3 regions of the Mesorhizobium sp. M0088 genome follow, and region 3 is predicted to be linked to each of the others. Evidence: predicted binding sites of a transcription regulator. Region 3 holds the regulator's gene; each other region holds the start of a gene.
What was found. Region 3 encodes PhoB, which activates phosphate uptake and scavenging genes when phosphate is short. Its sites were predicted from a motif close to TGTCATNNANCTGTCAT; they were not measured.
Positions count from the first base shown of each region.

Region 1: the regulator PhoB is predicted to act here: its motif matches at 1,848-1,864, upstream of phnF (phosphonate metabolism transcriptional regulator PhnF).
Region 2: the regulator PhoB is predicted to act here: its motif matches at 1,997-2,013, upstream of NKJ67_RS34935 (YdcH family protein).

Region 1 covers NZ_JAMYUI010000005.1:32,263-35,535, reverse strand. The annotation lists gene NKJ67_RS07505 (zinc-binding alcohol dehydrogenase family protein) at 1-983, shown strand, start outside; gene phnF (phosphonate metabolism transcriptional regulator PhnF) at 1,061-1,810, opposite strand; gene phnG (phosphonate C-P lyase system protein PhnG) at 1,943-2,404, shown strand; gene phnH (phosphonate C-P lyase system protein PhnH) at 2,404-3,015, shown strand; gene NKJ67_RS07485 (carbon-phosphorus lyase complex subunit) at 3,017-3,273, shown strand, end outside.
Region 2 covers NZ_JAMYUI010000057.1:291-3,563, forward strand. The annotation lists gene NKJ67_RS34920 (transporter substrate-binding protein) at 1-703, opposite strand, end outside; gene NKJ67_RS34925 (IclR family transcriptional regulator) at 831-1,619, shown strand; gene NKJ67_RS34930 (YdcH family protein) at 1,641-1,844, opposite strand; gene NKJ67_RS34935 (YdcH family protein) at 2,084-2,263, shown strand; gene ispG (flavodoxin-dependent (E)-4-hydroxy-3-methylbut-2-enyl-diphosphate synthase) at 2,598-3,273, shown strand, end outside.
Region 3 covers NZ_JAMYUI010000013.1:34,046-37,318, reverse strand. The annotation lists gene NKJ67_RS16875 (ROK family protein) at 217-1,464, shown strand; gene phoB (phosphate regulon transcriptional regulator PhoB) at 1,481-2,170, opposite strand; gene phoU (phosphate signaling complex protein PhoU) at 2,187-2,894, opposite strand; gene pstB (phosphate ABC transporter ATP-binding protein PstB) at 2,921-3,273, opposite strand, start outside.

The DNA.
Region 1 (3,273 bases), on a different contig from region 3:
TCCTTGAAGACCGGCCCGCACCAGAGGCACCGCCTCCCGGCTGGGCGCTGGTGGCGGTCAGCCATGTCGGCATCTGCGGCACCGACTACCACATTTTCGAGGGCAAGCACCCGTTCCTCGCCTATCCCCGCATCATGGGCCATGAGGTGTCGGGAACGATCGTCGAGACCGGCGACGGCGTCGATCTTGCCGTTGGTGAGCCCGTGGTGATCAACCCCTATCTTTCCTGCGGCAAGTGCATCGCCTGCCGGCACGGCAAGCCCAATTGCTGCGTCAGGATCGAGGTGCTGGGCGTGCATCGCGACGGCGCCATGTGCGAACAGATCCTGGTGCCGGCGCAAAATCTCTATCCGGCCAACGGCCTGTCGCTGGCCGACGCCGCCGCAGTCGAGTTCCTGGCCATCGGCGCGCATGCCGTGCGGCGCGCCCGCGCCGACCCCGGCGCCCGCACGCTGGTCATCGGCGCCGGCCCGATCGGGCTCGGCACCGCCATCTTCGCCCGCATCGCCGAACTCGACGTGACGCTGCTCGACATGAGCAGTGAAAGGCTCGCCTTCGCCGCAAATGAGCTTGGTTTCCAGACCCTCGACGGCTCGCGCGGCGCGGTGCCCGATCTGGTCAGGCAAGCGACATCAGGCGAAGGCTTCGATGTGGTCTTCGACGCCACCGGCAACACCCAGTCGGTGCAGTCGGCCTTTGCCCATGTCGCGCATGGCGGCACCTTGGTACTGGTCTCCGTTGTCAAGGACGACATCAGCTTTTCCGATCCGGAATTCCACAAGCGCGAGATGACGCTGATCGGCAGCCGCAACGCCTTGCGCGCCGACTTCGATCACGTCGCCGCCTCGATCCGCAACGGCGCCGTTCCCCTGGCCAAGCTCGTTACACACCGCACCACACTCGCCGGCACGCCGCGCGATCTGGCTCGTTGGGCACATGAGAAATCCGGCCTGATCAAGGCTGTGATCGAGGTCGGATCATAACATGGCAAACGGCGAAGCCGGTCCTCAAATGCGCCGCCGCTGGCAAGTGAATGCGGCCGAGCTGGGCCGGGCACTCCCTACAGCGCCGACAGCTTCAGCTCCACCCGTTCGGCCGGAAAGCGCGACTCGGAAAACTGGATCGGCTGGCCGCCCGGCGTGACGTTGACGGCAACCGTGACCAGCACGATGGCGCCCGGCTGCAGGTCGAGGTCGGCAAGGTCCGCCGCATCGGCATGGCGCGCCGACAGCACGGTCGATTGCCGGAGATAGTCGTCGATGCCGAAACGCGCCAGCGATGCGGTGATCGACCCTGTTTCCGCCATCGCGGCATCGATGCCGGCAAAGCGCCGGGCCTCGAACCAGCCGGCAGCGCGCGACACCGGCCGTCCGTCGGCTTCGCCGCGCGTTTCCAGCCGGATCACATCGGCTCCCTTGGGAAGACCCAGTCCCTCGGCGACGCGCTGGCTGGCCGGCTCGACCGACGAGGCGAGCAGGACGATGTGCCGTTCCGTCGTTTGCCCTTGCAGCCCTGTCGAAAAACGTGTGCGCGCCCCGATCGGATAGGACAGCCGCTTGCGCGACAGCACGAAGGTGCCGCGCCCCTGCTCGGCCCGCAGCACGCCTTCCCTTACAAGGGCTGATATGGCGTTGCGCACCGTGTGACGGTTGACGCCATAGCGTTCTGCCAGCGCCACCTCCGGCGGCAGCGCTGCATTCTCCGTGAAATCGCCGATGGCGATCGCATGCAGGATCTTGTCGGCGATCTGCCGCCACAGCGAAACGCCACTGCGCCGCTCGATGCTGTCCGCTAACAGCCGCCCGACCATCATTGCCCCAACCTTCCAGCGCCCAGTCTTCTATCGCTGTCATCCACCCGTCATGGACACGCGTTAGATAATAGATATAATTTGTATAGTTGTCTACATCAATAGACAAATTGACAAAGAGGAATGCTGCTGATGCGAGGACAGGAAGCCCGCGACCAGGCCGAGCGCAAAGCCGCCATGGCAACCCTTACGCAATCCAGCGGCGATGACATCGTACGGCTCTGGAATGAGGCCGGACTGCCTTCGGACGCCGAGTTGCTGCGCGGCCCCGAAACCGGCCTTGTCACCCTGCGCGGCCGCATCGGCGGCGGCGGCGCCCCTTTCAATGTCGGCGAGGCGACCGTTACCCGCGCCACCGTCCGGCTGCCCTCCGGTCAGGTCGGCCATTGCTATGCGCTTGGCCGCGACAAGCAGAAGGCGAAGCTGGCGGCCATTGCCGACGCGCTGTGGCAGGACCCTGCCCGCCGCAATGAGGTCGAGACCGGGCTGATAGCGCCCCTGCGGTCGGCTCTGACCGCAGCGCATGAAAAACGCCGCGCCGAGACGGCGGCAACGAAGGTGGATTTCTTCACCATGGTTCGCGGAGAAGACTGATGGACATTGCAGCGCAATCGATCGAGGGCGGTTTCGCCGATCCGGTCTTCGACGCCCAGACCGTGTTCCGCGCCGTCATGGACGCAATGGCTCGGCCGGGCAGCGTGCAGCCGCTGCCGGCCTTCGCCCGCCCGATGGCGCCGCTCTCGGCGACCGCCGGCGCCATCGCACTGGCGCTGTGCGACAACGACACCCCGCTCTGGCTCGACCAGGCCCTGCAAGCTTCCGCCGCGATCAGATCCTGGCTTGGGTTCCACACTGGCGCGCCCGTGGCCAACACACCGGCCGATGCGCATTTCGCCTTCATCGCGGCCCCGGCCGAGATGATGTCGCTTGATGGTTTTTCGCAGGGCACGCAGGACTATCCCGACCGTTCGACCACGTTGATCCTGCAAGTCGGCGATCTCGTCTCCGGCACGCCGCTGTTGCTCGAAGGTCCCGGCATCGAAACCAGCGCCACGATCGCGCCGGCACAGATGCCGCGCCATTTCGTCGAGCAGTGGAAACAGAACATCAAGCGCTTTCCGCGTGGCGTCGACATCATCCTCGTCACATCAGGCGGCATTGCCTGCCTGCCGCGCACGACGCGCATTAAGACGATGGAGGCGTAAGATGTATGTCGCGGTAAAAGGTGGCGAAGCCGCAATCGCCAACGCCCACAGCCTGCTTGCCGACCGCCGGCGCGGCGACCGTTCGGTGCCGGCGCTTCGCCTCGACCAGATCGTCGAACAGCTGGCGCTCGGCGTCGACCGGGTGATGAGCGAAGGCTCGCTCTACGATCGGGAGCTGGCCGCCCTAGCCATCGTCCAGGCGCGCGGCGACATGATCGAGGCGATCTTCCTGGTGCGCGCCTATCGCACCACGCTGCC
Region 2 (3,273 bases), on a different contig from region 3:
AGCTCTTGCCGGCGTCGAAATATCTGTCCGGATTGCGCGAGGCGAGCCAGCGCACCGTGGACAGATCGACGGCAGCGGCGTCGACGCGTTTCGATTCCAGTGCCTGCAGCACGTTGGCCTGGGTATCGATCTGCATAACCTGGCACTCGGGCAGCACCGAATGCACCTGCGCCTCGGCATCGACATTCTGCAGGATGGAGACGCGTGTCGCCGAGCCGCCGGCAAGCAGCTTGTCGAAGGTCTTGTTCTCGGCGGTCGGAAGGCTCAGCAGGGCGACGCCCTCCACGTAGTAAGGCCGGGAAAAATTGACTAGCTGCGAGCGCTGGGCGCTCATCGTCATGAACTGAATGGTGATGTCGACCTTGTTGGTGGTGACGTTGGGGATGCGCTGTGCCGGATCCTGCATCACGAACTCGACCTTGGTCGGATCGTCGAAAAGGCCCTTGGCAAGAATGCGCCCCATGGTGATGTCCATGCCGACGAGTTCGCCGGCATCGTTCTCGAAGTGCCACGGCGCATTGGTGCTGCCGGTGCCGACGATCAGCTTGCCGCGATCGAGCACGGTGCGCAGCAGGCTGTCGGGTGCTGCCTGGGCAGCGGCCTTTTGGGCATCGACGGTTACCGCCGCACCCACGACGCCGGCCGCGGCCAGTCCCGCCATTCCCAATTTCAGAAAATCACGTCTTCCGGATGTGTCGTTCACGGCGACCTCCTTTCGTTTGTGTTCCCCTTGCACAGGCAATACACGCGTCAGTGACGTCAAAGCGATTGTCTCTTACAAGAGACGCGTGTATCCTGTACAGGACAGATACTAACACCGGGTATCAACAATGCAAGATGGCAATGCCTCGGCACTTTCAGCCGGCGAGAAGATTTCGGGCTCCCGAGAAAAGGGGCTCAACCGGGTGCTCGAGATTCTGGAGTTTCTTCACACGACCCAGCGCGCGATCGGCATTGGCGACCTTGCCAAGGGCGTGAACGCGCCCCGCTCGACGACCTATACGCTTGTGCGGTCGCTGGTCGATGCGGGACTGCTGGAAATGCAAGGCGACGACAATCGCGTCTATTTCGGCAAGAAGCTTTATCTCTACGGAATGGACTATGTGCGGGGCAACGACCTGTTGAGGCGGGGGCGCCAAGAGGTCGACAATCTGTCGCGCGAGACCGGCGAGACTTCCGAACTGTGCATGCTGCAGAGCGGCCGCTATACGATCGTCCATGCGAGTCCCGGCACCAGGCCGTTCCGCATCAGTTCCGCCACCGGCTTGCAGATACCGCTGCCCTGGACAGCCTCGGGGCGGCTGCTTCTGGCGGGGCTGGAGAAGGCTGAGATCGAAGACATGGTGTCAAACGACGATCTCGTGCTGCCCGACGGGCGCAAACTGCGGCTCGACGATTTCGTCGCCGACATCGCAAAAGCGCGGATCACCGGCTATTGCGTCACTTCAGGCCTTGTCGATGCCTATACCAAGTGCCTTGCCGCGCCGGTGTTTTCAGCGCCGGGCAAGGTCGAGGCGACGATGTGCCTGGTGGTCCCCATCGATACATCCGAGGGGCGGACCGGCGAACTTATCGGCCTGCTGCGTGATCGTGCCGCGAAGCTTTCGATCGCCGTGTAGCGCGAGCGAGCGAACGCCAACTCACGCAATGATGTCGGGAATGATCTTGTCTTCCAGCGCCATCAGCCGGTCCTTCAGGAACAGCTTCTTCTTCTTCATGCGCTGAATCTGCAGCGGATCGCAGGCCATGGCGATCATCGCGTTGATGGCCGCATCGAAATCGGCGTGTTCCTGCTTCAGGCGGGAAAATTCTAGGCGAATATCGGCCTGTTCCTGATCGGACATTCTCTACCGTCTGCACGTCTGCGGCGCCCAAAACTGGGCCTGATTGGGCGGGACCGGGTGTTTTGTCACCGGCGTGCAGCCCATATCACATTTCAAGGTGTCGTGGAATGCTACCACGGATCATTCGACATCGCGGCCGGATGGTGGCACAGTGTCATTGTGCCGTCACAGAAGCGAACCTGCGGTGGACGCGCCGTGACGGTTGCAATCGAGGAAAACCATGAAAGGGAGAACCAATCATGTCTCTTGCATCCCATCTTGATGAGTTGCAGCGGAAACACGGCGACATCGAACGTGAAATCGATGACGCGATGAATCATCCATCGGTAGACGACCTCGAAATCGTGAATCTCAAGCGACGCAAGCTGGCACTCAAGGACGAGATTGAAAAACTAAGAGGCAAACCGACCACGCATTGATGCCCTCCTGACATAGCCGCCCCATATCCGCGGCCTCTTTTCCCGGCGGCACCCCGCCGCCGGCGTGGAGGGTTTTGATTTTCCAGCACCGGTCTGTCAGCCGAAGCTGGACTTGCACCCGGCTCAATCTCCGCTTCGGCCGTCGCCCGTTTCGCCAGATCATCGATTGTTTCTGGTCGCCGGCGGCGGGCGATTCCGGCCAGTGGCGACCTGTCGCCATTGACAAGCCATCTTTGCTCCTCCACCTCATGCCCGGACCTCAGCGCATCGGCCCGGGGCGTCGTTGTGCGTCCATGCAGGACACAAGATGCCCCAGAGACAAAAGGCTGCCGGCATGACCGGATATTTTTCCTCTCCTTTCCCCCGCCGCACGTCGGTCGGCGTCGATGTCGGCGGCGTGGTCGTCGGCGGCGGCGCGCCTGTCGTCGTCCAATCGATGACCAACACCGACACGGCCGATATCGACCAGACGGTTGCGCAGGTCGCAGCCCTCCACCGGGCCGGCTCCGAGATCGTGCGCATCACCGTCGATCGCGACGAGAGCGCCGCCGCCGTGCCGCGCATTCATGAGCGGCTTCAGCGGCTCGGCATCAACGTGCCGCTGGTCGGCGATTTCCACTATATCGGCCACAAGCTTTTGGCCGATCACCCGGCCTGCGCCGACGCGCTGGCCAAATATCGCATTAACCCCGGCAATGTCGGCTTCAAGGACAAGAAGGACCGGCAGTTCGCCGATATCGTCGAGATGGCGATCAGGCACGACAAGCCGGTGCGCATCGGTGTCAACTGGGGCTCGCTCGACCAGGAGCTTTTGACCCGGCTGATGGACGACAACCAGGACAAGGGTTTTCCGCTGACGGCGCAGGAGGTGATGCGCGAGGCGATCGTGCAGTCGGCGATCCTGTCGGCCGAGATGGCGGAAGAGATCGGCCTTGGCCGCGAAAAAATCATCCTGTCGGCCAAGGTCAGCGGCGTGCAGGACCTGATCGCCGTCTATACCGAACTCGCCA
Region 3 (3,273 bases):
AGAGGCTCTATTTTTTCGAGCCTCGAAAAAATACTGGGCCAACGCCCGAACGCTGTCAACATCGATTCTGATGGATTTTGATGTCATTTCGAGTTTTTTTCGAGTCTCGGAATAAATAAATGACACGGCGTGCAGCTTCTGCCAGTATTTACCGGCGTCACCGACAGCGTTCCAGGGGCAGGAGGAACCGCGGCGACCGGGAGGATATGAAAGAACATGTCGGTCGGAATCCGCCACGACGATCTGCGCCGCCGCAACCGCGCCATGGTGATCGCGGCAGTGCGCCGCGCCGGACAGCCGTCGCGAACCGAGATCGCCGCGACCACAAGCCTCAGCCATTCGACCATCTCGGCGATTTCATCCGACCTGATCGTCGAAGGCATCCTGACCGAAAGCAAGCCGAGCGAGGCCGGCTCGCTCAAACGCGGCCGGCCGCAGGTCGGCCTCAGTCTCAATCCGGAAGCGGCCGCGGTAATGACCGTGGTGCTGTCGCTGAACTTCCTCTCCGTCGCCGTCATCGACTATGCCGGCCAGGTGATATCCGAGGAACAGCGCCGGCTGGACACGCTGACGATGTCGCGCGAGTCGCTGATCGGGGAATGCACGGCCATCGTGCGGCGCCGCCTGGCAGATCCCGACCTGGACGTGCGCAGCATCGCCCGCATCGCGCTGGCCATCCAGGGCATCACCGACACCCGTGCCCGCGCCATGCTGTGGTCGCCGATCACGCCGCACACCGACATCGCCTTCGCTGACATATTCGAAGACGAGTTCGGCATCCCTGCCATAATGGAGAACGACTGCAACATGATGGCGGTGGCGCTGCGCTGGCGCGACCCCGATCGTTACCGCGACGATTTCATCGCTATCCTTTTGTCGCACGGCATCGGCATGGGACTGGTGCTGAAGGGTGAATTGTTCACCGGCACCCATTCTTCGGGCGGCGAATTCGGCCACATGATCCATCGGCCGAACGGCGCGCTATGTCGCTGCGGACGGCGCGGCTGCGTCGAAGCCTATGCGGGCAATTACGCCATCTGGCGCAACGCCAGGCAGATGGGCGAGGATGCAGAACCCGTTGCCGATGTCAGCGACGCCGACATGCGCGCCCTGGCTGCCGCGGCCCGCGAAGGTGACGGACCCGAACGGGAAGCCTATCGCAAGGCCGGCGAAGCGCTCGGCTACGGCCTCGGCAGCCTGTTCGCGCTGATCGATCCGGCGCCGGTCGCCATGGTCGGTGTCAGCGCCGCCGCCTTCGACCTGATCGAGCCGGCATTGCGGCAAGCGATTGCCCAGACCGCCGGCGGCCAGCATTCCAAATCGATTTCCTTCGACACCGAGCCGAACGAACTGCCGCTGATCCGCGAAGGCTGCGCCATGCGGGCGCTGATCTTCGTCGATCAGGAGATTTTTGCGCCGGGCGTGCAGGCAAGATCCGGTTTCGGCGGCAAGAACGTGGCGTGAGTTCAAACGAGGGAGTTCAGTCCTCTCGGATGGCGTATCCGGCGCCACGGATCGTGCGGATGACATCAGGCATACGGCCATTGTTGACCGCCTTGCGCAGCCGGCCGACATGCACGTCGACCGTGCGCTCGTCGATGTAGATCGTCTCGCCCCAGACATTGTCGAGCAGCTGGCTGCGCGAGAACACGCGGCCTGGATGGCGCATCATGAATTCGAGCAGGCGGAATTCCGTCGGCCCAAGCCGGATCTCGCTCTTCTTGCGATAGACACGGTGCGACTCGCGATCGAGCACGATATCGCCGACCTTCAGCACGCTGGACAGCACTTCCGGCTTGGCCCGGCGCAGCAGCGCCTTGACCCTGGCCATGAACTCCGGCGTCGAGAAGGGCTTGACCAGATAGTCGTCGGCGCCGGTCGACAGGCCGCGCACGCGGTCGCTTTCCTCGCCTCGCGCGGTCAGCATGATGATCGGCAGCCGCTCGGTCTCGGGACGCATTCGCAGGCGCCGGCAGAGTTCGATGCCCGAAACCGCAGGCACCATCCAGTCGAGCACCAGAAGATCGGGAACGTTCTCCTGCAGCCGGATTTCGGCCTCGTCGCCGCGCGTCACCACCTCGACCTGGTAACCTTCGGATTCAAGATTGTAGCGGAGCAGCACGCCTAGCGGCTCCTCATCCTCCACCACCATGATGCGTGGTGCGATCATCGGCTGGTCACCCCTGTTATGCCGCTGGCGCGGACATTGCCGTCTCGTCCTGCTTCGGACGATTGGCTGGCAGCTGCGTGCCGGTCAAAACATAGTAGGCATTTTCGGCGATGTTGGTCACGTGGTCGCCGATCCGCTCGAGGTTCTTGGCGCAAAACAACAGGTGCGTGCACGCCGTGATGTTGCGGGGATCTTCCATCATGTAGGTCAGCAGCTCGCGGAATACCGAGGTGTATTTGACGTCGATGCGTTCATCATTGTTTCTGAGCGTGGCAAGCGCAGCCGCGTCAGCGGCGGCATACTCGTCGACGACCCCCTGCACCTGGATCAGCACCAGCTGCGCCATCGCGTCGATCGAATGCGAAAGGTCGTGCGGCGTAACGCTCAGCCCGACAGTGCCGACGCGCTTGGCGATGTTCTTGGCAAGGTCACCGATGCGCTCGAGGTCGCCGGCCATGCGGATCGAACCGACCACCGCACGCAGATCGTTGGCCATTGGCTGGCGCTTGGCGATCAGCGTGATGGCGCGATCGTCCAGCTCGCGCTGGCGTGCATCCATGATGGCATCATCGGAAACCACGCGCTGCGCCAGCGCATTGTCCGAATTGAGCAAAGCCTTGGTCGAGCCACTGACCATCGAGCGGGCGAGATCGCCCATGTCGCGGATCAGCTGGCTGATCTGCTCCAGATCCTCATCGAAAGATGCAACGGTATGTTCACCCATGATCTTCGTCCCTCATATGCCTGAGCTCAGCCGAACCGGCCGGTGATGTAGTCCTGGGTGCGTTTGTCGTCGGGGGTGGTGAACATCTTGTCGGTGGCGCCCTCCTCGACCAGATAGCCTAGATGGAACATCGCGGTGCGCTGCGACACGCGCGCTGCCTGCTGCATCGAATGGGTGACGATGACGATCGTATAGTTCTGGCGCAGTTCGTCGATCAGTTCCTCGACGCGAGCAGTGGCGATCGGGTCGAGCGCCGAACACGGTTCGTCCATCAGGATCACCTCGGGCGACACGGCGATGGCGCGTGCAATGCACAGACGCTGCTGCTGGCCACCGGAAAGACCCGTGCCAGGTTCCTGCAAACGGTCCTTCACCTCGT